Regions from separate parts of the Streptomyces sp. NPDC089424 genome, predicted to be linked through region 3. Evidence: riboswitches for the same ligand, from Rfam matches in the RefSeq annotation. Region 3 holds a riboswitch; each other region holds the start of a gene.

What was found. A riboswitch is a leader RNA that binds a small molecule or an ion and turns the genes downstream of it on or off. The one in region 3 is predicted to bind cobalamin.
Region 1: another riboswitch for cobalamin. It lies ahead of ACIP2X_RS25405 (prenyltransferase/squalene oxidase repeat-containing protein); the one in region 3 lies ahead of metE (5-methyltetrahydropteroyltriglutamate--homocysteine S-methyltransferase).
Region 2: another riboswitch for cobalamin. It lies ahead of ACIP2X_RS16995 (energy-coupling factor ABC transporter permease); the one in region 3 lies ahead of metE (5-methyltetrahydropteroyltriglutamate--homocysteine S-methyltransferase).
Region 4: another riboswitch for cobalamin. It lies ahead of ACIP2X_RS19095 ((2Fe-2S) ferredoxin domain-containing protein); the one in region 3 lies ahead of metE (5-methyltetrahydropteroyltriglutamate--homocysteine S-methyltransferase).

Annotation. Positions count from the first base shown of each region.
Region 1 covers NZ_JBIVHU010000006.1:116,238-123,241, forward strand. Annotated here, with positions in the region: gene ACIP2X_RS25400 (GNAT family N-acetyltransferase) at 1-527, shown strand, start outside; cobalamin riboswitch at 1,503-1,628, shown strand; gene ACIP2X_RS25405 (prenyltransferase/squalene oxidase repeat-containing protein) at 1,745-2,965, shown strand; gene ACIP2X_RS25410 (SCO2322 family protein) at 2,962-3,597, shown strand; gene ACIP2X_RS25415 (energy-coupling factor transporter transmembrane component T) at 3,590-4,777, shown strand; gene ACIP2X_RS25420 (ABC transporter ATP-binding protein) at 4,774-6,492, shown strand; gene ACIP2X_RS25425 (ECF transporter S component) at 6,489-7,004, shown strand, end outside.
Region 2 covers NZ_JBIVHU010000003.1:439,489-446,492, reverse strand. Annotated here, with positions in the region: gene ACIP2X_RS17015 (hypothetical protein) at 1-496, shown strand, start outside; gene snpA (snapalysin) at 566-1,378, opposite strand; gene ACIP2X_RS17005 (hypothetical protein) at 2,139-2,390, opposite strand; gene ACIP2X_RS17000 (hypothetical protein) at 3,399-4,832, opposite strand; cobalamin riboswitch at 5,163-5,347, shown strand; gene ACIP2X_RS16995 (energy-coupling factor ABC transporter permease) at 5,381-6,091, shown strand; gene ACIP2X_RS16990 (energy-coupling factor ABC transporter substrate-binding protein) at 6,088-6,447, shown strand; gene cbiQ (cobalt ECF transporter T component CbiQ) at 6,453-7,004, shown strand, end outside.
Region 3 covers NZ_JBIVHU010000002.1:1,184,339-1,191,342, forward strand. Annotated here, with positions in the region: gene ACIP2X_RS12960 (CoA transferase) at 1-230, shown strand, start outside; gene ACIP2X_RS12965 (class I adenylate-forming enzyme family protein) at 227-1,903, shown strand; gene ACIP2X_RS12970 (metal ABC transporter solute-binding protein, Zn/Mn family) at 1,968-2,780, opposite strand; gene ACIP2X_RS12975 (metal ABC transporter permease) at 2,738-3,607, opposite strand; gene ACIP2X_RS12980 (metal ABC transporter ATP-binding protein) at 3,604-4,239, opposite strand; cobalamin riboswitch at 4,379-4,601, shown strand; gene metE (5-methyltetrahydropteroyltriglutamate--homocysteine S-methyltransferase) at 4,773-7,004, shown strand, end outside.
Region 4 covers NZ_JBIVHU010000003.1:861,091-868,094, reverse strand. Annotated here, with positions in the region: gene clpB (ATP-dependent chaperone ClpB) at 1-1,556, shown strand, start outside; gene trxA (thioredoxin) at 1,553-1,999, shown strand; gene ACIP2X_RS19105 (UBP-type zinc finger domain-containing protein) at 2,005-2,268, shown strand; gene ACIP2X_RS19100 (FAD-dependent oxidoreductase) at 2,268-4,055, shown strand; partial or broken gene ACIP2X_RS19095 ((2Fe-2S) ferredoxin domain-containing protein) at 4,014-4,423, opposite strand; cobalamin riboswitch at 4,483-4,606, opposite strand; gene ACIP2X_RS19090 (IS701 family transposase) at 5,018-6,217, opposite strand; partial or broken gene ACIP2X_RS19085 (IS5 family transposase) at 6,370-7,004, opposite strand, start outside.

The DNA of each region.
Region 1 (7,004 bases), on a different contig from region 3:
CGGACGGCGCGGCGCAGCGGTGGCTCGGGATGCGGGGCGAGGAGGTCGTCGCCGACACCCGCATCCGGGAGTCCCTGCTGCGGATGCGCCCCGGCGACAGTCACCGTGGCATCCCCCCGCGGTGGCTCTCGGCGTTCGAACTCGACCCCGAGGGCGGTGAGGTCCTGGTGGCCGTGGGCCGGGAGGACGGCCGCTACGCCGGGGCCCTCCAACTCGACCGCACCGCCGGGCAGATCGGCGGCTGGCTCGCACCGCACGCCCGCGGCCGGGGCCTCGGCGCGGAGCTGTTCGCCGCGGGCGCCCAGCTCGGCCACACCCACTTCGGCCTGGACTCGGTCCACGCCGGGACCGAGGTCACCAACTCGGCCTGCCGGGGCGCCCTCACGCGCGCGGGCTTCGTGCCGGCAGAGGGGCCGCCCCGGCACACCCTGCGCGACGGCCGCGAGATCGACGCGACCTGGTTCCGCCACGAGTCCGCCCCCGTCACCCGCTGCCGCGCAGCAAACCTGATCCGAACCGGCGCGTAGCCCTCCGGGGCGACGAGCGACCCCACGGAACCTTGCCCACAATGCAACCGCCGCCCCCCACAAGGGCCTGCGCATCCCACCCAGGATGCGACCGGATGCCTCACGGCGGCTTGCGCCGCAGCCCGCCCGGGGTGTGACCGGCAACCCCACGGGCCCTTGCGCCGCAGCCCGCCCGGGATGTGAACCGCAACCCCACGGGCGCTTGCGCCGCAGCCCGCCCGGGATGTGACCGGCAACCCCACGGGCGCTTGCGCGTCCGGTGACGGGCGGCCCGACGGGGGCTTGCACGAAGCCCGCACGGGGTAGCGGGCGGCCCAACGGGGCGCATGTCCGCCCAGGATGCGACCAACGGCCCCCCGGGAGCCTGCGCGTAGCGCGCCCGGGGTGTGGTTGGCGGCCCCAAGGGGGCTTGCACGCGGCCCGCACGGGGTGGCTTGCGGCCCAACGGGGCTTATCCGTAGCCCGCCCAGGATGCGACCAGCAACCCCACAAGGCCTGCGCGCCCACCCAGGATGCGACCGGATGCCTCACGGCGGCTTACGCCGCAGCCCGCCCAGGATGCGACCAACGGCCCCCGGGAGCCTGCGCATAGCGCGCCCGGGGTGTGACCGACGGTCCCACGGGGGCTTGCACGTGGCCCGCACGGGGTGGCGGCGCCCAACAGGGCCTATCTGTAGCCCGCCCAGAATGCGACCCTCAGCCCCACGGGAGCCTGCGCGCAGCCGCCCCAGGATGCGACCGTCAGCCCCACAAGGGCCTGCGCGTAGCCCGCCCGGGGCGCGACCGTCAGCCCCACGGGAGCCTCGTAGCCCACCCGAGATGTGACCGGCAATCCCACAAGGGCCTGCGCGTAGCCCATCCAGGATGCGGCCGCCGCCCCCGCAGGACTTGCACCTAGCCCACCCGAGGTGCCCCGCGGGGGTCTGTGCCCGGTCCGGTCGGGGTGTGACCGGCGCCCCATGGGGCTGGGGCTACGGGCGGGTAGAGTGGCCCGGTCGTCATCACACCCGTACGGGGGAAAGCCGGTGCAAATCCGGCGCTGACCCGCAACCGTGAGCAGCCGAGGCTGTGAGCCGGACCGCCCCGCACGGCAGCGTGACCGGCTCAAGTGCACCGGCAACCGGCCGGTGTACGGCACCGTCGAGGTATACGGAGCCGAGCCGCCCGGGGGTTGCCCGTGCTGCGCGGCTCCCCGCAGGGAGAGGCACCCGCCGATCATGAACGTCGTCCGCCGCAGCGCAGCGGCCCTGGCCGTCACCGCAGTGATCGGCGCCGCCGGGGTCCCGGCCGCCCAGGCCGCGAGCCCCTCCCCGTCGCTGCCCTCGGGGCTGTACGGCACGGGTGACCCCACCTACGACGGCGTGTGGCGCCAGTCCCTCGCCCTGCTCGCCCACGACGCCGTCGGCGTGCGGCCCGCCGCCGCGGGCGTGGAGTGGCTGGCCGGACAGCAGTGCGCCGACGGCGCGTTCGCGCCGTACCGCGCCGACACCGCCAAGCCCTGCGACGCCAAGACGCCGGTCGACACCAACATGACGGCCGCCGCCGTGCAGGCACTCGCCGCGCTCGGCGGGCACGACGCCGTCACCGGCAAGGCCGTCACCTGGCTGAAGTCCGCGCAGGGCAAGGACGGCGGCTGGGGCTACACCGCCGGCGGCCCCAGCGACGCCAACTCGACCTCCCTCGTCATCGGAGCCCTCGCCGCCGCGGGCGAGCGGCCGCAGGACGTCGTCAAGGGCGGCCGGTCCGCCCAGGACGCCCTGCTCGCGTTCGCCATACCGTGCGACGACGCCAAGGGCGCCGGGGCGTTCGCCTACCAGCCCGACAAGAAGGGCGCCCTCGCCGCCAATCCGGACGCCACCGCGGCCGGCGTGCTGGGCTCGCTCGGCAAGGGCCTGGCCGCCGAGGCCGCCGGCACCGCCGCCGCGCCCTCCTGCGCCGACGGCGACGACCTCACCCCCGAGCGGGCCGCCGCGAACGGCGCCTCCTACCTCGCCGACGCGCTCGCCGCGGACGGCCACCTCATGTCGGCCCTCCCCGGTTCCGAGGACCAGCCCGACTACGGCAACACGGCCGACGCCGTCGTGGCCCTCGCCGCCCAGGGCGGCGCGGCCCGAGCGGCCGGGCCCCTCAAGTGGCTGGAGCGGAACGCCGTCGCCTGGGCCAAGCAGAGCGGCCCGGCCGCCTACGCCCAGCTGATCCTCGCCGCGCACGCGGCCGGTGGCGACCCGCGCGACTTCGGCGGCACGGACCTCGTGCGGCTGCTGAACGCGTCGGGCCCCGCGCCGCAGAGCGCGCAGCGGCCCGCCACCGCGGACAGCGAGGCCACGTCCGAGTCGGACGACGGCTTCGGTGTCTGGTGGTACGTCGGCGTCTGCCTCGTCGCCGGTGTCGGCATCGGCTTCCTGCTCAGCGGCCGGAACCGGAAGCAGCAGCCGTGATACGCCGGGCGGCGGCCCTCCTCGCCGCGCTCCTGATCGCCCTGGCCGCCGGCACGGGCCCGGCCCAGGCCACCGGCTACCGCTACTGGTCGTTCTGGGAGCGCGACGGCAAGGCGTGGACGTACGCCACCCAGGGTCCCTCCCTCGCCCGCCCCGCGGACGGCTCCGTGCAGGGTTTCCGTTTCGCGGTCAGCGAGGACTCCGCGGACGCGTCCCGGCCGCGCGGCGAGGCCGGCTTCACCACGATCTGCGCGGGCACCCCGGCGCGGGACGGCCACAAGCGGGTGGCCCTGGTCATCGACTTCGGCACGGCGTCGGACGCCCCGTCCGGCGAGACGCCGCCCGCGCCCCGCACGGCCTGCGCCCGGCTCGCCCCGGACGCGACGGCGGCGGAGGCCCTGGCGGCGGTCGCCAAGCCGCTCCGGTACGACGCCAACGCCCTGTTGTGCGCGATCGGCGGCTACCCGGCGAAGGGCTGCGGGGAGCAGGTGGCGTCGGCGGGCAAGCCGGCCGGTGAGCCGGCGGACGAGAGCGGCGGCGGCCCGTCGCTGGGCGTCGTCGCCGGGGTGGCGGCGGTGGCGGTGCTGGGCGCGGCGGCCGGCTGGCAGGCCCGCCGGCGCAGGCATGGCTGACCACGGCTCGGGCGTGGACCGGCACGGCACCCGGCCGGCGTCGGCGGGCGTCACCGCCCTGCGGCGCCGGCCCCCCGCGCCGGTCCACCCCGGCGCCTGGTGGCTGTGGTCCCTGGCCCTCGGCACCGCGGCCACCCGCACCACCAACCCGCTGCTCCTCGCACTCCTCGTGACGGTCTCGGCCTACGTCGTCGCCACCCGCCGCCCCCACACCCCTTGGGCCCTCTCCTACGGCGCCTTCGTCAAGCTGGCCCTCGCCGTGCTGCTGGTCCGCCTGGTGTTCGCCGTCGCCCTCGGTTCGCCCCTGCCGGGCACCCACACCCTGCTCACCCTTCCCGAAGTCCCGCTGCCCCACTGGGCGCAGGGCATCCGCCTCGGCGGCCGGGTCACCGCCGAGACCCTCGTCTTCGCCCTCTACGACGGCCTGAAGCTGGCCACGCTCCTGATCTGCGTCGGCTCGGCCAACGCCCTCGCCGCTCCCACCCGCCTCCTCAAGTCCCTGCCCGGCGCCCTCTACGAGATGGGCGTGGCCGTGGTCGTGGCCCTCACCTTCGCCCCGCACCTCATCGCCGACGCCCAGCGGCTGCGCACCGCCCGCCGGCTGCGCGGCCGCCCGGACAAGGGCCTGCGGGGCCTGCTCCAGGTGGGCCTGCCCGTCCTCGAAGGCGCCCTGGAACGCTCCGTGGCCCTCGCCGCCGCCATGGACGCCCGCGGCTACGGCCGTACCGCGCAGGTCCCGCCGGCGGTGCGCCGTACGACCGCGGTCCTCACGCTCACCGGTCTGCTCGGCGTCTGCGCCGGGACGTACGGACTGCTCACCGCCGACGGCGGCACCTACGGCCTGCCGGTCCTGCTCGCCGGCCTCGCCGCGGCGCTCGCCGGTCTGCGGCTGGGCGGCCGTCGCACCCCGCGCACCCGCTACCGCCCCGACACCTGGAACGCCCGTTCCTGCCTGGTCGCCGCCTCCGGCGTCGCGGTCGCCGCCCTGCTGACCCTGGCCGCCTCCGCCGACCCCGCGGCCCTGCATCCGGGTGTGATCCCGCTGGTCGCCCCGACGCTGCCGCTGTGGCCGGCCGCGGCCGTGCTCCTCGGGCTGCTCCCGGCGTTCGTCACCCCCGCTCCCGAGCCGCCCGCGGCGGGACGGCCCGCTCCCCAGAGATCCGAGGAGAAGCCCTCATGATCCGCTTCGAGGACGTCTCCGTGACCTACGACGGAGCGGCCGGACCCACCGTCAGGGGCGTGGACTTCGAGGTCCCGGAAGGCGAACTCGTGCTGCTCGTCGGCCCGTCCGGGGTCGGCAAGTCCACCCTGCTCGGCGCGGTCAGCGGCCTGGTCCCGCACTTCACCGGCGGCACCCTGCGCGGCCGGGTCACGGTCGCCGGCCGCGACACCCGTACCCACAAGCCGCGTGAACTCGCCGACATCGTGGGCACGGTCGGCCAGGACCCTCTCGCCCACTTCGTCACGGACACGGTCGAGGACGAACTCGCCTACGGCATGGAGTCGCTGGGGCTCGCCCCGGACGTGATGCGGCGGCGCGTCGAGGAGACCCTCGACCTGCTCGGCCTCGCCGATCTGCGCCATCGCCCGATCGCCACGCTCTCCGGCGGCCAGCGGCAGCGAGTCGCGATCGGCTCGGTCCTCACCCCGCACCCGAGCGTGCTCGTCCTGGACGAGCCGACCTCCGCGCTGGACCCGGCGGCCGCGGAGGAGGTCCTCGCGGTCCTCCAGCGGCTCGTGCACGACCTCGGTACGACGGTCCTGATGGCCGAGCACCGTCTGGAGCGGGTCGTCCAGTACGCCGACCAGGTCGCGCTCCTCCCGGCGCCCGGCGCGGCCCCGCGCCTCGGCACCCCGGCCGAGATGATGGCCGTCTCCCCGGTGTACCCGCCGGTGGTGGACCTGGGCCGCCTGGCCGGCTGGTCCCCCCTCCCGCTCACGGTCCGGGACGCCCGCAGACGGGCCGCGGACCTGCGACGGCAGCTCGACGGACGGGACGGTGCCGCCCTGGAGGGGCGCGGGGAACCGAGCGACCAGCCCCGGCGACCCCGCACCCGCGAGCGGTCCGCACCCCCCGGGACACGGGGCGCCACCCCCTTCCGCAGGCTCCGGGGCAGACGCGAACCCACCCCCGCGCCCTCCCCCCACGCCGCCGACGTGCGCGCCCTCGCCGTCACCCGCGGCCACGTCCCCGCCCTGCGCGACGTCGACCTCACCGTCTCCCCCGGCGAGACCGTCGCCCTCATGGGCCGTAACGGCGCCGGGAAGTCCACGCTGCTGTCCGCGCTGGTCGGCCTGGTCCGGCCGTCCTCCGGGAGCGTCCGCGTCGGCGACGTGACCCCGCACCGTACGGCGCCCCCCGAACTCGTACGCCGGGTCGGACTCGTGCCGCAGGAGCCGCGCGACCTGCTCTACGCCGAGACGGTCGCCGCCGAGTGCGCGGCCGCCGACGCGGACGCGGGCGCCGAGCCCGGCACCTGCCGGGCGCTGGTCTCGGAGCTGCTGCCCGGCATCGCCGACGGCACGCACCCCCGTGACCTCTCGGAGGGCCAGCGCCTCACCCTCGCGCTGGCGGTCGTGCTCACCGCCCGACCGCCGCTGCTGCTCCTCGACGAACCCACCCGCGGCCTGGACTACGCGGCGAAGTCGCGCCTGGTCACGCTGGTGCGGGAGCTGGCCGCGGAGGGGCACGCGGTGGTCCTCGCCACGCACGACGTGGAGCTGGCCGCGGAGCTGGCCCACCGGGTGGTGCTGCTGGCCGAGGGCGAGGTGATCGCGGACGGCCCGACGGCGGACGTGGTCGTCTCGTCCCCTTCCTTCGCTCCGCAGGTCACCAAGATCCTCGCCCCGCAGCGGTGGCTGACGGTGCCCCAGGTCAGGGAGGCGCTGTCGTGAGCCGTCCCGTCCGCCTCGGCCCCCGTTCCCTCGTCGCCCTCGCCCTGACCAGCGCGGTCGGCGGGGCCGCCTTCTTCTGGCCGTTCCTCGCGCCGCCCACCTCGCAGGTGGCCGCGCACGCCCAGGACGCGCCGTGGCTGTTCGCGGGGCTGCTGGTCCTGCTCATCGCGGTGGTGGCGGCGACGATCTCGGAGTCGGGGCTCGGCCCGAAGGCCGTGGCCATGCTCGGGGTGCTGGCGGCGACGGGGGCGGCACTGCGGCCCATCGGCGCCGGTACGGCGGGCATCGAGCCGATGTTCTTCCTGATGGTGCTGAGCGGAAGGGTGCTCGGGCCGGGCTTCGGGTTCGTGCTCGGTGCGATCACGATGTTCGCGTCGGCGCTGCTCACGGGAGGGGTGGGGCCGTGGATGCCGTTCCAGATGCTCGCGATGGGCTGGTTCACGGCGGCGGCGGGCCTGCTCCCGGCGCCCGACCGGCTGCGGGGCCGCGCCGAACTTCTGATGCTGGCCTGC
Region 2 (7,004 bases), on a different contig from region 3:
CTCAACCGCCGGCGCCTACATCCGGGGGTTCGATCACGAGTCGCCCATGAGCCCGTATGTGGAGGACGGGCCGTGGCCTGGAGTGCTCGACGAGGTTCCTGACGTGTTCCGGTCGTCCGTCGAGGAGCCGGCGTTCTCGGACGAGGACGGCATGCCCATCGTGACTGCTTGCTTGTGGCGGGAGATGGCGGACAGCGCCTGGGAAGCGGGGGCGATCGACTTTCCCGATGCGGCGACCGGCGATCCGGACGGATCAGGGCTGCTGTTCCAGCTGTTGGTGGATCGCACGCCCGAAGCGTTTCAGCGATGGGCCGAGGACTACTACCAGGTCCCGGTCGACCTGGCCGCCGTTCGTCACGTCTTCTCCTCGCGTCCGCTGACCGAGGAAGTGGTTCGTGCCTTGAACTCGGAGGTGGCCCTGGCTCAGCTCGCGGAGGACCTCGCGGAGATCGGCTATCCGACGAGCGGGGCGCCCGTAGGCACCCACTGCGGGTGACCTGACCTGCTGCGGGGCCGCCGACGTCGATGGATATTCCTTCGCCGGCCGCCCCGCGTGCGGGTGTGATCAGCTCCAGGGTGTGCGGTGGTGGGGGTGCCACGGGCCGGGGCCCGGGGGCATGGGGCGTGTCGGCGGGGCGGGCGGCTGGATTTCCGGGGCCGGGGGCGCGGGGGGTGCCTGTGGTGCGGTGTTCGGGTCTTCGGTGGGCTGGTTCTCCGTGCCCGGGGCCTGGGCGACGCCGTTGGCCCACAGTTCGTCGACGCGGGCGCGCTCGGTGGCGTTCGGGTAGCGGTTGGTGCAGGACGGGCCCGCGCCGCCGCCCGACATCAGCTCGCTGCACGGCCCGCTGTAGTTGTCCGGCAGGCCCAGGACGTGCCCGGTCTCGTGGGTGACGACGCGGATCGAGTCGTTCTGCCGGCTCTGGGTGTAGTCGATGAAGATGTAGCCGCTTCCGTGGCCGTTGGTGGAGGCGTGGGACCCTCGGGAGTCGTTGCCCTCGTAGTAGGAGAAGTCGGCGCCGGTCGTGGCTTCCTCGAGCTTGACGTTGGACTCGGAGCTGTTCCATATGGAGGCGGCGCTCGCTATCTGCGAACGGAAGCTCGGTGCCTTGGAGGCGTCGTAGTAGAGGGTCACCGCCTGCCCGCTGGTCTGGGCGGCGGGCTTCTCGGCGGCCGACTTGAGCACGGCCTCGAAGAACGCCTTGTTGTTCGAGGCCTCCTCGGCCGACCCGTCGTACCGCGCCACGGAGGTGCCGGCTGAGTCGGACGGGCTGGGGGCCGTCAGGGCGCTCGCCGGCGCCGCCGCACCCAGTGCGCTGGACGCCAGGCCCAGGCCGAGAGCGACGGCGAGGAATCTCGGGGACCTTCGGGACGACTTCATGTGGGGGGCTCCAACTGACTCGGTGACGCCGAGCGCCACAGTGCGCGGTCGACTCGGCGTGAACACCGGTTCCGAACTGCTGCGACGTCCTGTGGGGCGCCATTCTTAGAACGGCTCGACAGGGTGCGCAATGGGGTCCGCTACTACGTCGCTTCGTAGGGGTTGGGGCCATGGCGGGGCGGTACGCGAGACACCGGCGGGCGCACGGCGGGAGGGAGGGGACCTTTCGCACCGTCAGAAGCCTTATAACGCTGGGCAGTGGGCGTGCGCGTCGGCAGGCCGGGATCACGGGGCTCGTGACGGGGTTCGCATCCTGGTCAAGACGGACAAATCCTTAGATGTCCGCCATGCTGCCTCTACTAAGCGCACCGGTTGATGGGAGAAGCGCTGTGACTGACGTCACGAAATAATGGGCTTCCGTGCCTTTTGCTCCCCACTGGCCCGCGGCACGCGCTCGTCGAGCCTCGGCCGGCGGACGGGGCGGTGGAACGCCGCGCGTATCGCGTCCCCGCGTCCCGCGTCCCGCGTCCCGCGTCCCGCGAAATACTCGCCCGACCGACAGCCATCGCCAGGTCGCCGGGCGTCGGTCGCCGGTCGCCGGTCGCCGACCGCCGGGCGTCGGGCGTCACAAAGGCCCCGGACCGGTGAGGTCCGGGGCCTTCGCACCCACTTCGAGACGAAACGCAAGCGGCCACTCATGGGCGGGCGCCGGGTTCGCGGCCCGGACGCCGGGGCCCAAGCGGTGAGCTAGGTGACTCGGTTAACGGTCGTCGTCACAATCGGAACCGATGTCGGTGAACTGGGCGCCTGGGCTGCCCTCACCGTTGATCAGGTTCCCGCCCAGGCCGTTGAGAATGCCGACCTGGCCCAGGATGTCGATGTTCAGGTCATGGGATCTGCATCCGCCGCCGTGCGGGCCTTTCGCTTCCACGGCAGTGGCGGGACCGACACCCATGAAACCGACACTGCTTATGATGACGGTCGCGACAGCGGCCTTGTGAAACCTGCGCATATCTCCTCCTTGGGCCGGACAGGGAGCGCCACTCGAAGATCCATTCAGCGCTCATCTCGGAGGCTAGATCGACTTCTCGCGCGGCGCTCATCGGGAAGGCCATCCAGGGGTTCTGAGGCTCCGTCGGCCACGGATGGGCGCGGGCTGTCCGGCCGGTACCCCCGATGCAGCAGCCGCCTCGGCATCGCCGCTGGCAGGAGCGGTCCGCCTCCCCGCGCTCGGCCCAGCGTCCGGCCCGGACGCGCCACCCCTGCGTGGGGGCTGATCGACCGTCACCCGTGTGCGCGGCCGTCCCGTCCACCGGCGACCTGCTCGACCGTGGGTCTGGCCCCCGCGCGGCCCGCCGTCCGGAACTGGCGGGCCCGCACCTGTGAAGGTGCCGCGCGGGGTACCCGGAACCTACGCCTCCACTTGTCGAAACGGAAGACCCTTCGCTCCCTCGTGCTCGATGATCTTGGATCCCTGCGACGAACGGGCCTCTCAGTACACTCCGTCACCACTGTTGGACGTGGGGTGAGGAGTGAGGCGTGGGTCCGCTCCCGCAGCCTCGCCCAGCTCCTCGGGGACCGTGGCCGCCCGACTCCCGCGGAGGCCGGTTGGATCGGCGGTCGGATCGCCGGCGCGCTCGCGAAGTCGCACGGCGAAGGCGTGGTGCGCGGCGATGTGACCCCGAAAAACATCCTGCGACGGGCGGCATCCGCGGCAAGCCCCGCCGTCTCGCCCCCGAGGTGGCCCGCGGCCGGGCGGGGGACGAGAAGTCCGACGTCTTCTCCCTGGGCGCGAGCCTCTTCATGGCGATCGAAGGGCGCTCTCCCTACGGGGAGTTCGAGAACCTCATGGGCTACCTGGCCAAGGCGCAGGCGCTGTGCGGCACCGCCGAGTCGCTGTCGGGCGCGGCCGTGTCGGACCATCGCGAAGAGCCTGCCGACGTCGTCGCGAGGGTGAGGGTCAGCCGCGGCGGCGTGGGGGCGGACCCTCCCCGGGTCCGTCCTCCACGCCGTCGGCCGGTCAGCGGTTGGTCAGCGGCCTGAACGCGTTGCGCACGTCGGAACTGGAGTCGTTGACATACCGGTTCCGCGGTGGGTTGTCTTCGTCGCCCCAGGTCACGTACGACAGGACCGCGGGGCAGCTGGATCCGCTGATCTGGATCGTGCGCCGGGAGACGAGCTTGCCGGTGCGCACCTCGTAGACCCGTACCGGGATCGCGATCCGGTGGAAGGTCACGTACGTGATGGTGCCGGACCGCTGGCTCTGGTAAGGGCACGTCTGGACGGACGTCCCGAAGTCCTCCTCGCCCACGCAGACGACCGCCGCCGCGCGAGCGGCGTCGGTGGCCTTCCAGTTGCCGGGGAGCTGGTTGGTGTACTCGGTGTTGCCGAAGTACATCGCCCGGTTGGTGCCCTTGCCCATGGGCTTGGCGGCGCTGTACTTGGCCGGCCGGGAGCAGTACTCGGGTTGTTCGTCCTGCGTGCCGGTCAGCAGGGAGCGGACGTTGTCCAGCTCGATGGCCTGCGTGGCCTTGGTGACGCCGGTGCGGGCCCGGCTCTCCAGACCGTCGTCGGGATACTCGTCGAGCAGCTGCCGGTAGTGCGCCCTGGCGGCCTGCCAGTCGTCGCCCTGCATAAGGGTGTCACCGCAGGCGACGAGCGCGGCGGGCGCCACGCGGTCCGCGGTGGACGCGGACCGGTCGAGCTGGTCGCGGGTCGCCTCGCGGTCGCGGAGCCAGTCGGTGACGCCGACGGTCCCGCAGGGGTTGTCCGTGGGCAGTCCGTCGAGGAAGCCGTCGAGGACCGTGCCGACGGTCCGCTCGTTGCCGGGTTCGCGGAGCACCGAGGTGAGGATGCCGAAGCCCCGTTCCAGTGCCTCGGTGTCGTTGCCCAGGCCTCTGTCCAGCAGTACTTCGGCCGTTCCCAGGTTCCGGCAGTCCTCGACCACCTCGTCACCGCGGGCGCTGACCGGGGCGCCGGCCACGCGGTGCCCGGCCCACACCTCGTCCTGGGCGCGGAACACCGCGGCGCAGTCGCCCTTGTCGCGGGCCTCGGTGACGTCCTGTCCGATGCGCAGGGCGTCGTAGCGCAGGAGTCCCACCGCCAGCAGCACCGGCACGGTGACGCAGAGCGCGATCAGGCGCTGCCTACGGGACGCGACGCGCGGGACGCCGCGGCTCGCGAGGAACCATCCGTGGGCGCCGAGCGCGACCCACCACACCAGCGCGGCGATCTCGTAGCCCCACGCGGCGGTTGCGGCGAGCAGCGAGACGAGGACGACCGTGCCCAGCAGGGACAGTACGGCGAGTGCGCGGCGTCCGAGCAGCCAGTAGCCGACGCCGAGCAGGGAGGCGTTGCCGAGGGCGGCGGCCAGCGGGTCCTGGTGGTGGACGCGAGGCGGCTCGGGCGGCCGTGGCGGTGGTGCGAAGGGTGTGGTGTAGGTCGGTTCGTCCATCGTGCTCTCCCCCTGGTGCGAGTGGTTCCCCGTGCAGCCGTCGGTGCCGGAGTCACCGGGACCCCGCTTCCGGTGCCGGCGCCACCGGGCCCCCGGTTCGGCGTGCCCCCCGGCCGGCGAACTGCCTCTCAACTCACTTATTTCCCAATGCCGTTGCTGTCCAGCCGTCCGGCGCGCCCTTTATCGGGGCCGCCTCCGGGGAGCGGCCCCGAACCGGCCCCGAACCCGGCGCCGACCAGCGGCGCCGGCCCCGCGCGCCGCCTCGGCGCGCCGCGTGACCAGCGCCTTCGCGCCCCCGATGCGCCGCTTGTCACCACCCCCGCGGGCGCACTACTGTCACCACGCCTTGGTGAACGGGAAATCCGGTGCGATACCGGTGCGGCCCTCGCCACTGTGATCGGGAAGTCCGGCTCCGGCCCTCAGGGGCAGCCACTGGGTCCAAGTGACCCGGGAAGGCGGAGCGCGGGCGGTGTCACCCGTCAGCCAGGAGACCGGCCGAGGCACGTTGTACACCATCCACGAGGTGCTGGAGAGGGTCTGCTGAAGCCATGCACATAGCCGAGGGTTTTCTGCCTCCGGCGCACGCGATCGCCTGGGGTGCCGCGTCCGCGCCGTTCGTCGTCCACGGAGTCCGTTCCCTCACCCGTGAGGTCAGGGAACATCCCGAGAGCACCCTGCTGCTCGGCGCCTCGGGCGCCTTCACGTTCGTCCTGTCGGCCCTGAAACTGCCGTCCGTGACCGGAAGCTGCTCGCATCCCACCGGCACGGGACTGGGCGCCATCCTGTTCCGGCCGCCGGTCATGGCGGTGCTGGGCACCATCACCCTGTTGTTCCAGGCGCTGTTGCTGGCGCACGGCGGACTGACGACGCTCGGCGCCAACGTCTTCTCGATGGCGATCGTCGGCCCCTGGGCCGGGTACGGCGTCTACCGGTTGCTGCGGCGCTACGACGTGCCGCTGATGGTCGCCGTGTTCTTCGGCGCGTTCGTCGCCGACCTGTCCACGTACTGCGTCACCAGCGTCCAGCTGGCACTCGCCTTTCCCGACCCGAGCAGCGGATTCCTGGGCGCGCTCGGCAAGTTCGGCTCCATCTTCGCGGTCACGCAGATCCCGCTCGCGGTGAGCGAGGGGCTGCTGACGGTGCTGGTGATGCGGCTGCTCGTGCAGTCCAGCAAGGGGGAACTGACCCGGCTGGGCGTGCTGCTCACCCCCAAGGGGACCCGCGGCGCGAACGCCGACGCCGAGGCGGTGGCCCGGTGAAGCGCCATACGAGGACCAACCTCCTGCTGCTGCTCGCGGTCGTCGCCCTCGCGGTGCTTCCGCTGGTACTCGGCCTCGGCGACCACAAGGAGGAGCCGTTCACCGGCGCCGACGCCGAGGCGGAGACGGCGATCACCGAGCTGGACCCGGACTACGAGCCCTGGTTCGCCCCGCTGTACGAGCCGCCGTCCGGTGAGATCGAGTCGGGGCTGTTCGCCCTCCAGGCGGCGGTCGGCGCGGGCGCGCTCGCGTACTACTTCGGGGTCCGGCGGGGCCGTCGCCAGGGTGAGGCCCGGGCCAGGGAGCTGCAGGGCGCGGCGCGGGTGTCCGGGGCCGACGGGGCCGAAGGGGCCTGAGCCTCGTGCTGCCGATCGACGCGGCGGCGCACAGCAGTCGCTGGCGCCGCCGCCACCCCGTGGACAAGGCCGTGCTCGGGCTGGGCCTCACGGTGCTGGCGATCTCCCTGCCACCCTGGCCGGGAGCGGCACTGGTGCTGGTGACGGCGCTGGCCGTGCTGCTCGGGCCGGCGGGCGTGCCATGGCGGCGGCTGTGGCTCGCGTACCGCGTGCCGCTGGGCTTCTGCGTCACCGGCGCGCTGCCGTTGCTGGTGCGGGTCGGAGGGCCGGGCGGGTTCGTCGGTCTCGCCGACGGCGGCGCCGTCCGTGCCGGGGAGTTGCTGCTGCGGACCTCGGCGGCCTCACTCGGCGTGCTGCTGTTCGCGTTCACCACCCCGATGTCCGACCTGTTGCCCCGCCTGGTGCGGGCCGGCGTGCCCGCGCCCGTGGTGGACGTGGCGCTGGTGACGTACCGCATGAGCTTTCTGCTCCTCGACTCGGTGCGCCGGATCCGCGAGGCGCAGGCGGCGCGGCTCGGGCACACCACGCGCGCCGCCCAGTGGCGGTCGCTGGCCGGG
Region 3 (7,004 bases):
TCCGCCGTCCGCTGCCGACGGCCGACGGCTGGATCGCCCTTCCCGACCACACCGCCGCCCCGGTCGACCCGCGCCCGCTGTCCACCGCACAGGCGCTCCAAGAGCTGCGGGGCCGCGGGCTCGCGGCCGTCCCCGTCGTCACCGACCTCTCCGACCTGCTGACCGCCGGCTCGATCAGCCGCGACGCGCACGGCGCCCCCGCCGTCCCCGACCCCTGGAGCTTCGCATGACCGTCACCCTGCACGACCTGCTGCCCGCCGAACTGCGCCGCACCTGGGCCGTCGACGGCACCTGCCCCGATCTGGACCTGTACAGCCTCTACCGCGCCCATCAGATCGCCGACCTGCACCGTACGGCGATCCTCGACGCCAAGGGCAAGCTCTGCTACACCGCGCTGGACCGCAGGGCGCGATGTCTGGCCGCCGGCCTGTCGGGGCTCGGGATACGCGCCGGCGACGTGGTCGGCGTACAACTGCCGAACGGCCGGAACGCCGTCGTCGCCGATCTGGCGCTGGCCGCCCTGGGTGCCGTCGCGCTGCCGTTCCCCGTGGGGCGAGGCGGGCGGGAGGCGGCGTCGCTGCTGGCCAGATCGGAGGCGGTCGCGGTCGTCGCGGCCGCCGAGCACCGGGGCAACCACCACGCGGCCGACCTGCTGGCGTCGGCCGGTGAACTACCCGCCCTGCGCACCGTGGTGGCGGCCGGGCCCGGTGCCGTCCCCGAGGGGGCGGTCGCGCTGTCCGCGCTGCTGCGCACCGACCCCAGGGCGTTCGCCCCGGCCCGCCCGCACCCCGACTCCGCCGCCCGCATCCTCGTCTCCTCCGGCTCGGAGGCGGAGCCGAAGATGGTGGCGTACTCGCACAACGCGCTGGCCGGCGGGCGCGGCAACTTCCTCGCCTCGCTGATGACCGGCGGGCAGCCGCCGCGCTGCCTGTTCCTGGTGCCGCTGGCCTCCGCGTTCGGCAGCAACGGCACCGCCGTCGCGCTCGCGCGGCACGGCGGCACGCTCGTCCTGCTCGACCACTTCACGCCCGAGGCCGCGCTGGAGGCACTCGTCGAGCACCGGCCCACCCATGTCCTCGGCGTGCCGACCATGATCCGGATGATGCTGGACCGCGTCGCCGAGGGCGGCCTGGCGGAGTTCACCCCGCCCACCGCCCTGGTGGTCGGCGGCTCCCCGCTGGACGAGGCCACCGCCGAGGAGGCGCGGCGCGTCTTCGGCTGCCCGGTGGTGAACCTCTACGGCTCGGCCGACGGAGTCAACTGCCATACGGGGCTCGCGGCCGAGGACACGAAGGGCGCGGGGCCCGGCGTCCTCGCGGGCCACCCCGACCCACGCGTCGCCGACATCCGCATCGCCAGCCCCGGCACCCGCGAACTGCGCGAGCTGCCGAGCGGCACGGTCGGCGAGATCGTGGCCCGCGGCCCGATGACGCCGCTGTGCTACGTCGCCGCCCCCGACCTGGACGCCCGCTACCGCACCGACGACGGCTGGGTGCGCACCGGGGATCTGGGACTGCTCCAGGAGGACGGCACCCTGCGGGTCGTCGGCCGGCTCAAGGACGTCGTGATCCGCGGCGGGGCCAACATCAGCCCGGCGGAGGTGGAGGTCGAGCTGGCGGGCCATCCGCTGGTGCGGGACGTGGTCTGCGTGGGGGTGCCCGATCAGCTGATGGGCGAGCGGCTCGCGGCCTGCGTGGTGCCGCGCGAGGGCCGCGCGCCCACGCTGGCCGAGCTGTGCGCCCACCTCGACGCGCGCGGACTGGAGCGGCGCAAGCACCCCGAACGGCTGCTGGTCGTTGCGGAGTTGCCGCTCACCCCCGCGGGCAAGCCGGACCGCACCGTACTGCGGGAACGATTCGCCGCGCAGCCGGGCCCGGAGCGGCCGCTGGCTCCGGCCGGCTGAGTGCGCCACGCGCTGAGGGGGCCGTCCGGCGCGGGCGGCCCCCTCGGTGCGTGACGCGACGCCGTCACGAGGCGGCCATCGCCGTCTCCACCGTCTTCGCCGCTTCCCGGTAGACCGCCAGCAGGTCCAGGTCCGTCCCCGGGTAGTTGACGATCTCGACCTGCTCGGCGCCCGCGTCGGGCAGCACCGTGCCGGTCGTCATGTGCGCGTTGTCCAGGACGAGTCGGGGCTTCGTCCGCGACAGCTCGGACAGCTGCTTCGCCGTCACGGCCTCGGGCCCGAAGGTGCCGACGAGTTCGGCACCCGCCAGCTTCGCCGCCCAGGTCGTGAACACCTGGGCGACGACGGTGGGCTGCTTCCCTCGCGGCCACTTGGCCTTCAGACCCTTGTGCAGCGCCGCGTACTCGGAGTCGAAGGAGGCGGTCCACCGCGCGGCGGCGTCCTCGGTGCCGAACAGCTGCGCCAGCCGGGCGACTTCGGCCTTCGCCTTGTCCGCGTCGTTGTCGAGGGCGACCTCGACCAGCTCGGCGTCGGAGCCGGCCGCTTCCTTGATTTTCGCGGCGTACGGTTCGAAGGGCGCGTAGAGCACGTAGTCGGCGCCCGCCACCGCCGCGAGGTCGGAGGGCTTGGGGTCGTAGTCCGGGGCGTGCTGCACCGACTGCGGGACGATGACCTCGACGTCCGCGGCGCCGGCGGCCTTGGCGAGGGCGCCCTCCCAGGTGGTGGTGGCGACGACGACCGGTGAGGAGTCCTTGGCACCGGAGGACGAGGACGACGACGGCTCGTTCTCGCCCCCGCACCCGGTCGTGGTCAGGGCGAGCCCCGCGGTGAGGGTCAGTGCGAGGAGGGAATTCTTGCGGACGCGGGTGCGCGCCATGAGCTGATTCTCCGTTCGGGTAGGAGATGGACGGCGAGGACGACCACGCCGGCGGTGAGGACGAGGACGGGCCCGGGGGGCCAGTCGAAGCGGAGCGCGAGAAGGAACCCGGTCAGGTTCACGGCGACTCCGATGCCGACCGCCCAGGCGGTGATGGACTTCAGGGACGTGCCGAGGCGGCGGGCCGCGAGCGCCGGCAGCAGCGTGAGGGCGTCGACGAGCAGCGCGCCGGTGAGCTTGATGGCTCCCGCGACGGCCACCGCGACCAGGACGAGCAGCACCAGGGTGAGCCGTTCGACCCGTACGCCGGAGGACAGGGCGAGTTCGCGGTCGTACAGCAGCAGGGCGAGGTCGCGGCGCCGCCACCAGAACAGGGCCGGGACGGCGACCGCCAGGGCGCCCAGCACCCACAGGTCGGCGGTGCCCACGGACAGGATCGAACCCCACAACAGGGCGAACGCGCCGGCCGCGTTGACCCCGGACACCGCGAGCACGAGCAGCGCCGCCGCGATGGCCAGGCTCATGAGCAGGCCCATCGCCCCCGACAGCCCGTCCGGGGTGCGGGCCAGCGGGGCGACCCCGGCGCCGGCGAGGGCGCAGGCGAGCAGCGCGCACAGCATCGGGTCGAGGCCGGTCAGCAGGCCCACCGCGATGCCGAGCAGTGCCACGTGCATCATCGCGAACCGCACCGGCATGATGTCCAGACCGACGATCACGACGCCGATCACGGGCAGGCCCACGGCGGCCAGCAGCAGGGCGACCCCCGCGCGCTGGACCGGGACGAGTTGCAGCAACTGGCCGACGTCGGCGGCGGCCTGGGCGTTCACCGCACCTCCCGCAGCCGGCCGGCGGCCATCTCCAGCACCTGGTCGCAGCGGTCGGCCAGGGCCCGGTCGTGAGTGACGACCACGACGGTCACGGGCAGGGACAGCAGGACGTCGGCTGCCTCCTCCTGCCCCGCGAAGTCCAGCGCGGCGGTGGGTTCGTCGGCCAGCAGCACCCCGGCGCCCGCCGCGACACAGCCGACCGCACGCGCCAGGTACATCCGCTGCAACTGGCCGCCGGACAGGGTGTGCAGCGGCCGTCCGACGAGCTGCCCGACGCCCAGCTTCGCCGCCGCCTCGACGGCCTCGTCCCGCGCGCCGCCGCTGTCCAGCAACTCCCCGGCCAGCAGCGGGAACCGGCCGACGGCCGGTTTCTGCGGGATCCAGGCGCAGGCCCGGCGCCGCCACGCCCACTCGGCCGCGCTGCGGGTGTCCCGTCCGCCCACCAGGATCCGGCCGCCCGCCCGGCGGTGCAGACCGAGCACGGCGCGCAGCAACGTGGTCTTGCCCGAGCCGTTGGTACCCGTCAAGGCCACCCGCCGGCCGGCCGCGACGTCGAGGTCGACGCCCCGGACGGCCTCCACCCGGCCGTGCCGGCAGGCGACGTCGCGCATCACGACGTCCAGTCCTTCCATGCCACCTCCTCGCTCCTCCACAGCAGTCGGAAGGGAACGGCGGCTGGTTCCCGGGTGCCGGCGACGGCCGGCGCGCCCGCGTGTCCGACTTCACCTTCCGCATGCCGGACCTGCCCGCCTCGCCCGCCTGTCACGGCGTAGGGTGGTCGGCGCAGCTGGTTCGCCCCGTCCGCCAGGCGGGACGTCGTAAGAGGGAACCCGGTGGGAATCCGGGACTGCCCCGCAGCGGTGAGTGGGAACGACCGCCGTCATACGCACTGGACCCAAGGAGACGGGTCCGGGAAGCGACGGCCAGTAGGTGCCTCGTACGACACGAGGCGGGCCCGCGAGTCCGAAGACCTGCCAACTGCCCGTGCGCGACCCCTCGTGCGCGGACATTCCGGTGACCTCGAGGGCGGGTCGGCGTACTACCAGGCGGACGACCGCGCGGTGCTCGCAAGCCGCGCGAGGTCGGGTCCGTCCGGTTCCGTCACCCTTCGCGCTCTCGTCCCGTCCCCGGGATCTCAGGGATTCATCTCGCGAAGGAGATCTCCGTGACCACCAAGCCCGCAGCCGCGGCAGCACGGGCCACCGTGTACGGCTACCCCCGCCAGGGCCGCAACCGGGAGCTGAAGAAGGCGATCGAGGGCTACTGGAAGGGCCGCGTCACCGCCGACGCCCTCCGGTCGACCGCCGCCGAACTGCGCGCCGCCACCTGGCGCCGCCTCGCCGGGGCCGGCGTCCACGACGTGCCGAGCGGCGACTTCTCGTACTACGACCACGTGCTCGACACGACCGTCATGGTCGGCGCGATCCCCGACCGGCACCGGGAGGCCGTCGCGGCCGACGCGCTCGACGGGTACTTCGCCATGGCGCGGGGCACGCAGGACGTCGCGCCGCTGGAGATGACCAAGTGGTTCGACACCAACTACCACTACCTGGTGCCCGAACTGGGCCCGGACACCGTCTTCGCAGCCGACGCCTCGAAGCAGGTCGCGGAGTTCGAGGAAGCCCGCGCGCTGGGGCTGACGGCCCGTCCGGTCCTCGTCGGACCCGTGACGTACCTGCTGCTCGCCAAGCCCGCGCCGGGCGCCCCCGCGGACTTCGAACCGCTCACGCTGCTGGACCGGCTGCTGCCGGTGTACGCCGAGGTCCTCGCCGACCTGCGCGCGGCGGGCGCCGAGTGGGTGCAGCTCGACGAGCCCGCCCTCGTCCAGGACCGCACCCCGGCCGACCTGAACGCCGCCGAACGGACCTACCGCGAACTCGGCGCCCTCACCGACCGGCCGCAACTCCTCGTGGCCTCGTACTTCGACCGGCTCGGCGACGCCCTGCCGGTCCTGGCCAGGTCCCCCGTCGAGGGACTCGCGCTGGACTTCACCGGGGCCGGCGCGGCCAACCTCGACGCCCTGGCGGCCGTCGGCGGACTGCCCGGCAAGCGCCTGGTCGCCGGTGTGGTCGACGGGCGCAACATCTGGGCCGCCGACCTGGAGAAGTCCCTCGCCACCCTCGGCACCCTGCTGGGCCTCGCCGACCGGGTCGACGTGGCCGCCTCCTGCTCGCTGCTGCACGTGCCGCTCGACACGGGCCTGGAGCGGGACGTCGAGCCGCAGATCCTGCGCTGGCTCGCGTTCGCGCAGCAGAAGACCGCCGAGATCGTCACCCTCGCCAAGGGCCTCGCCCAGGGCACCGCCGCGATCACCGCCGAACTGGCCGCCAACCGCGCCGTCCTGGCCTCCCGCGCGAGCTCGCCGATCACCCGGGACCCGGCGGTCCGCGCCCGCGCCGCCGCCGTCACCGAGGCCGACGCCCGCCGCTCCCAGCCGTACCCCGAGCGGGCCGCCGCCCAGCGCGCCCACCTCGGCCTGCCCCTGCTGCCGACCACGACCATCGGCTCCTTCCCGCAGACCGGCGAACTGCGTGCCGCCCGCGCCGATCTGCGGGCCGGCCGGATCGACGACGCCGGGTACGAGGAGCGCATCCGGGCCGAGATCCAGGAGGTCGTCGCCTTCCAGGAGAAGACCGGCCTCGACGTCCTCGTGCACGGCGAGCCCGAACGCAACGACATGGTCCAGTACTTCGCCGAGCGGCTCACCGGCTACCTCGCCACCCAGCACGGCTGGGTCCAGTCCTACGGCACCCGCTACGTCCGCCCGCCGATCCTGGCCGGGGACATCTCCCGCCCCGGGCCGATGACGGTGCGCTGGACGACGTACGCCCAGTCCCTCACCGGCCGCCCGGTCAAGGGCATGCTGACCGGGCCGGTGACCATGCTCGCCTGGTCCTTCGTCCGCGACGACCAGCCCCTCGGCGACACCGCCCGCCAGGTCGCCCTCGCGCTGCGCGACGAGGTGAACGACCTGGAGGCGGCCGGTACCTCGGTCATCCAGGTCGACGAACCGGCGCTGCGCGAGACCCTCCCGCTGCGCTCCGTGGACCACGCCGCCTACCTGGCCTGGGCGACGGAGGCATTCCGGCTCACCACCGCCGGCGTACGCCCGGACACCCAGATCCACACCCACATGTGCTACGCCGAGTTCGGGGACATCGTCCAGGCCATCGACGACCTCGACGCGGACGTCATCAGCCTGGAGGCCGCCCGCTCGCACATGCAGGTCGCACGGGAGCTGGCCGCGCACGGCTACCCGCGCGAGGCCGGGCCGGGTGTCTACGACATCCACTCCCCGCGCGTCCCGGGCGCCGGCGAGGCCGCGGAACTGCTGCGCACCGGCCTGAAGGCCATTCCGGCCGAACGGCTGTGGGTCAACCCCGACTGCGGTCTGAAG
Region 4 (7,004 bases), on a different contig from region 3:
TGGAGGTCTTCCACGGCGTGAAGATCCAGGACACCGCGCTGGTCTCCGCGGCCACCCTCAGCCACCGCTACATCACCGACCGGTTCCTGCCCGACAAGGCCATCGACCTCGTCGACGAGGCGTGCGCCCGGCTGCGTACCGAGATCGACTCGATGCCCGCCGAACTCGATGAGATCACCCGTCGCGTCACCCGCCTGGAGATCGAGGAGGCGGCCCTGTCCAAGGAGACCGACCCCGCCAGCAGAACCCGCCTGGAGGAACTGCGCAAGGAACTGGCCGACCTGCGCGGCGAGGCCGACGCCAAACATGCCCAGTGGGAGGCCGAACGGCAGGCCATCCGCCGCGTGCAGGAACTACGCCAGGAACTGGAGCAGGTCCGCCACGAGGCGGAGGAGGCCGAACGCGCCTACGACCTCAACCGCGCCGCCGAACTCCGCTACGGCCGCCTCCAGGACCTGGAGCGCCGGCTGCAGGCCGAGGAGGAGCAACTGGCCGCCAAACAGGGGCAGAACCGGCTGCTGCGCGAGGTCGTCACCGAGGAGGAGATCGCCGAGATCGTCGCGGCCTGGACCGGCATCCCCGTCGCCCGTCTCCAGGAGGGCGAACGCGAGAAGCTGCTGCGCCTCGACGAGATCCTGCGCGAGCGCGTCATCGGCCAGGACGAGGCCGTCAAACTCGTCGCCGACGCCATCATCCGCGCCCGCTCCGGCATCCGCGACCCGCGCCGCCCCATCGGCTCGTTCATCTTCCTCGGCCCCACCGGAGTCGGGAAAACCGAGCTGGCCAAGACTCTCGCGGCGGCCCTGTTCGACTCCGAGGAGAACATGGTCCGCCTCGACATGAGTGAGTACCAGGAGCGGCACACCGTCAGCCGGCTCATGGGCGCACCACCCGGATACGTCGGCTACGAGGAAGGCGGCCAGCTCACCGAGGCCGTACGCCGCAAGCCGTACTCGGTGGTGCTGTTCGACGAGATCGAGAAGGCGCACACCGACGTCTTCAACACCCTGCTGCAGGTCCTCGACGACGGCCGCATCACCGACTCCCAGGGCCGCACCGTCGACTTCCGCAACACCGTGATCATCATGACCTCCAACATCGGCTCCGAGCACCTCCTCGACGGCGCCACCGCCGAGGGCGAGATCAAGCCCGACGCCCGCGCCCTGGTGATGGGCGAGCTGCGCGGGCACTTCCGCCCGGAGTTCCTCAACCGCGTCGACGACATCGTTCTGTTCAAGCCGCTCGGTGAGCGGCAGATCGAGCGGATCGTGGAGCTGCAGTTCGACGAACTGCGCCGCCGCCTCGCCGAACGCCGCATCACCGTCGAACTAACCGAAGTGGCCCGGGAGTTGATTGCCCACCAGGGCTACGACCCGGTGTACGGGGCCCGGCCGCTGCGGCGTTACATCTCCCACGAGGTCGAGACGATGGTCGGGCGCGCCCTGCTGCGCGGTGACGTCCAGGACGGTGCGACGGTCCGCGTCGACGCCGAGCATGGAGAGCTGGTGGTCACCTACGACCAGCCCGAGGACGTGAAGGGAGCGCGGGCGGCATGAGCACGATGCAGGCGACGACCGTCAGTTGCCCCCACTGCGGGCGCACCAACCGGGTGCCCGTGGCCGCGGAGGGCCGCCCCAAGTGCGGCCACTGCAAGCGGCCCCTACCGTGGATGGTGGACGCGGGCGACGACGACTTCACCGAGGTCGCCGAGCGGGCCGACGTCCCCGTCGTGGTCGATCTGTGGGCCACCTGGTGCGGCCCCTGCCGCATGGTCAGCCCCGCACTGGAGAAGGTCGCCACCGATCTCGCCGGCCGAATCAAACTCGTCAAGGTCGACGTCGACAAGAACCCGCGACTGTCGCAGCGTTTCGAGGTCCAGGCCGTACCGACACTGGTGATCCTCGACCGGGGCGAGATGGTCGCCCGGCAGGCGGGGGCGGCGCCCGCCCCCGCTCTGCGCCAATGGGTGGAACAGTCGATCAGCGCCCGGAAAGGGTGATCCGGATGACCCTGCACGCAGACCCCCACCTCGCGCTCGTCCGGCCGGTCCAGCCGCTGACCCCAGAAGGGTGTCAGGAGTGTCTGATGCTCGGCGCCCCGTGGGTCCACCTGAGGCTCTGCCTGACCTGCGGGCACGTCGGCTGCTGCGACTCCTCGCCGAACAAGCACGCGCGCAAGCACGCAGCTGCCGACGCCCATCCGATCGTGCAGTCGTTCCAGCCCGGCGAGGAATGGCGCTGGTGCTACGTTCACGAGGCGTTCGTCTGATGTCCGGCGACCAGTCGCTGCCGGGCGAAGAACCGGTGCCGGAGAAAGCGGACGAGGCCGCCTTCTGGGAGACCCCGGACATCTACGGCGCGTATCCGCGCCTCACGGAGGACCAGACAGCACGTCTGGCGGAGCACGGGCAACGCCGGACCATGGCTCCGAACGACGTGTTGATCCGGGAGGGGGAGCGCTGCGAGACGTTCTTCGTCGTCCTCAGCGGTACCGTCGCCGTCGTCGAGGACTACGGCACTCCGGAGGAGCACGTGCTGCGCGTGCACGGCCCCGGTCGCTTCATCGGCGAACTCGGCCTGCTGCACGGACAAGTGGCTTTCTACACCGCTGTCGCCAGGGAGCCGGGCGAGGTCCTCGTCGTCTCCGTGGACCGGTTGCGCCACCTGGTGACCCAGGACGCCACCGTCGGGGACATCGTGCTGCGCGCCTGTCTGTGCCGTCGCGCGCTGCTTGTCGGACAGGGCGCCGGCTTCCGCATCATCGGCTCGCGTTACTCGCCCGACACCAGACGGCTGCGCGAATTCGCCGTCCGCAACCGGCTGCCGCACCGCTGGATCGACCTGGAGACCGACGAGGAGGCCGAGGAGCTGCTGCGCCGCTTCGGCGTCGGCCCGGCGGAGATCCCACTCGTCATCTGGCGGGACACCACCCTGTTGCGCAACCCCAGCAACGCGGAACTGGCCCGGCTCATCGGCCTGCCGTCACTACCCGCCGGAAACCGTCACGGCGACGTCCTCATCGTAGGCTCCGGACCAGCCGGCCTCGCCGCCGCGGTCTATGCCGCCTCCGAGGGCCTAAGAACCACGGTGGTGGAGACGATGGCCACCGGCGGCCAGGCCGGCACGTCGTCCCGCATCGAGAATCTGCTGGGCTTCCCATCCGGCATCTCCGGCGCCGAACTCACCGAACGCGCCGTGCTCCAGGCCGACAAGTTCGGCGCCAGGATCAGCCTTCCGCTGGAGGCGACCGGTCTCCATCCCAAGGACGAGGACCACTACGTAGTGGCGTTCGCCGACGGCAGTGAGATCGCCGCCCGCGCCGTCGTCCTGGCCATGGGTGCCCGCTACCGCCGGCTCCAGGTGCCCGGCATCGAACGCCTGGAGGGAACGGGCGTGCACTACTCGGCGACCGTCTACGAGGCCCAGCAGTGCCGCACCGACCCGGTGGCCGTCGTCGGCGGAGGCAACTCGGCGGGCCAGGCGGTGCTGTTCCTCGCCGAGTACGCGCCGAAGGTGCACCTGCTGGTCCGAGGAGCCAGCCTTGATGCCAACATGTCCCGCTACCTGGTCGACCAGGTCGAACGCCATCCGCGGGTGGAGGTCATGCTGCACACCGAGGTCACCGAGGCCATCGGCCACGACGTGCTGGAGGAACTCGACGTGGTCGACAACCGCACGGGCGGGCACCGCCGGCTCGCGGTACGGAGCCTGTTCATCTTCACCGGCGCTGAACCTCACACCGAGTGGCTCGCCGGCATCATCGCCCTCGACTCCCGCGGCTTCGTCCTCACCGGGCCGCAGGCTCAGGAGGCCTGCGCCCACCCCGAGGTGTGGCACGGCAGAGGGCGCTCGTGCATGACCCTGGAGACCAGCCTGCCCGGGGTCTTCGCGGTAGGGGACGTCCGTAGCGGCTCGGTGAAACGGGTGGCCTCCGCGGTCGGCGAAGGCGCGATGAGCATCCACTTCGTGCACCGCTACCTGGGCCGCACGGCCGCGCCGGGCGGCACCGACAGCTCACCGCACACCCGTCCGAAGGAGTCCGCTTGGCTCGCATGACGCCCAGGAGGTGAAGGCATACAGGTCGAGGATGTCCGGCAACGGAGTGACTCCCGGGCCGCCGGCGCGTACCCAGGCGACGAGTCCTCCGTCGCGTCCGTGTCGTTGACGAGCCCCAGCCAGACCGGCCGGGCACCGGCGGCACTGCGGACGGCTGTACAGCGAATACGTTGGCCTGCCACACGTCACGGCAGTCGGAGATGCGCACCGGCACATCCGCCCGCAGTCTCGGTCTGTGCGGCGTGATCGATTCCGGTCCCCTTGGGGCTGCCACAGCAGCAATCGCGGCATACGACTACTAGGCACGGCACCGGACCGTTCGCCTCCACAGTCTCGCCTGAAGCCTCTTCCGTCGGCCTCCCGGGCATCACACCACTCCCCCGCCCGGGGAGATCCGCCCCGGCGTTGCTCGAGGAGACGACCGCGTGAGTCTCCTGGCTCCCGGGTCGCCGCTCGCCCCGCCTTGCCACCCGGTCCTGGGGCGGCGGCCTGCGGGAACTCGCTCACCGGTCACAGTGGCGGGACCGCGCCGGATTCACACCGGCTTCCTCGGACCGCCGTCGCCGTATGTCGCCGGCCATCATCCCGTCACTGCGGCGACACCGTCACCTGCCCACCGCGCGGAAGGGCTCCCGTGAGCGGCGTGCCCGCGGGAGTCCTTTCGTACGCGCCTGCCGTGAGGAGTGACACGACAATTATGAGCAGGACATCGGGGCGGCTACGTCGTCGGGGCGGCAGCAGGCTGTCGCCGCGCTCCCCAGCGGCCCCTAGTACTCCAGTTGCAGTTCGCTATTCCTGCTGGTCAGCGGCGTGTTCGTGAGTGTACTGGGCTGATGTTCCGTCAGGCGGCGGGAGTTCGTGACTTCGGGTGCGGCGGCGGTAGTGACAGCGCATGGCGATCGCCTGGTGACGGCGGCGCCAGCGGGACCAATTCAGTGCGTGGCGTGTGCGCCGGACATGCGTCAGCGTGGGGCGGCCAACTGCCAGGAGTCGCCGGATTTCCGCCACCGTGAGCGGGACGAGATCGCCGGAACCGATTCTGCGGCCCCCCTTTCCGTCCCCGCGGCGGCGGCCATGGCAGCGAGGAAGGCGTGGGCGAGCATGGCCAGAGTGATGTGCCGATACCAGCCCGGATACCGGCGAACTTCGTACTGATCCAGGCCGCACTCGTTCTTCGCGGCCTGGAAAGCCTCCTCGATCGCCCAGCGCGTCCCGGCGATCCGTACCAGTTCGGTGATGCCGGTGCCGGCTGGTGCATAGGCGAGGTAGTAGGCGATCTCGTCCGGGCGGGCCAGGCTGCGGCGGGCCAGCACCCACCGGTCGTGGGTGGGCGCATCGCCGTCGAAGTCATCGATCGCGGGCAGCCTCGCCGCCGCCCAGTCGTAGACGCGCGGCCCTTTCGCGCCCGCCCCACAGGAGTGGCGTTCCCAGGCGTCCTCGGGTGCCTGGGAGATGGCGAAGTCGATGCGGCCGATGGCGTGCACGTGCTGGGACTTCGGCACGGCCAGGACATAGCCGACGCCGGCCTCCTCCAGCAGGCGGCGCAGCCGCCACTCCTGGCCGTAGGCCGAGTCTGCGGTCACCCAGGCGATCGGCAGCGGCGAGGCCAGGGCCCGCATGATGATGGCCTTCGCGAGATCGCCTTGGGTGGCGAACGTGCGCTCGTCGGGAATCTTCGCCTCTGTGCAGCGGGCCGGATCAGAGGTCCAGGACTTCGGCAAGTACAGCTCTCGGTCCACCAGCGCGCGGCCCTTGGAGGAGGCATAGGCGGCGAACACGCCGATCTGGCAGTTCTCGGTGCGGCCGGCGGTGCCGGAGTACTGCCGTTGCACCCCGGCTGAGACGGTGCCCTTCTTGATGAACCCGGTGTCGTCGATGATCAGCACCCCGGCCGTGTCCCCGAGCTTCTCAGCGACGTATTCCTGCAGGGCATCACGGATTTCGTCGGGATCCCAGCAGGCTCGGCTCAGCAAGTGCTGCAACCCTGCGGGAGTGTGGTGACCGGCATGCTCGGCCAGCTGCCAGCTGTTCTTCCGGCCCACTGGTCCGAGCAGGCCGTGCACATAGGCCCGCATCCGCCGCCGAAGATCCACCCGCCCGAAGCGGTGACCGATCCGCACCAGCAGTTCTTCCAGCTCCGCCGACCAGACATCGGGCCGCACATCATCTTGCACGACAAGCACAACGGCCCACCGCACCCGAAGTCACGAACTCCCGCCGCCTGACGGAACATCAGCCCAGTACACCCACGAACACGCCACTGACCAGCAGGAATAGCGAACTGCAACTGGAGTACTAGGCGCTGTTTCTCGGATCATGTGCGGAGCCAGATGATGAGTGCGGCGAGGGTTACGGTGCCGAGGTAGGTGTAGGCCCGTTTCTCGTAGCGTGTGGCGACGGCGCGGAAGCCTTTCAGGCGGTTGATGGCACGCTCGACGGTGTTGCGCTTCGTGTAGCGCTCGCGGTCGAACCCGGTGGGCCGGTCACCCCGGGAACCGCGGTTCTGCCGGTGCCTGCGCTGGTCGAGCCGTTCGGGGATGGTGTGCGGTATTCCGCGCCGTCGCAGGTAGCGGCGGTTTTCGCGGGACGTGTAGGCCTTGTCGGCCAGGACATGGTCGGGTCGGCTGCGGGGCCGGCCGACTCCAATACGGGGCACGGACAGCTGCTCCAGGACGGGGCGGAGTTGGGGCCGTCGCCGTAGTGTCCGGGGGTCAGGAGGAGGGCGAGGGGCCGACGTCGTCCGTCGGCTGCGAGGTGGATCTTGGTGGTGAAGCCGCCGCGGGAGCGTCCCAGACACTCGCCGATCTGAGCACCTCCTCCAATCGGACGGCCAGTTTCCGAAGCACCGGATCGACCTGGTTCGTCCGCGGACGGACCCCTCTTTGAGAAGCGACGGCGGGCGGTGACTTCCGTGCGCCGGCGGCGTGCTGGTGGACACGCACCGCCGTG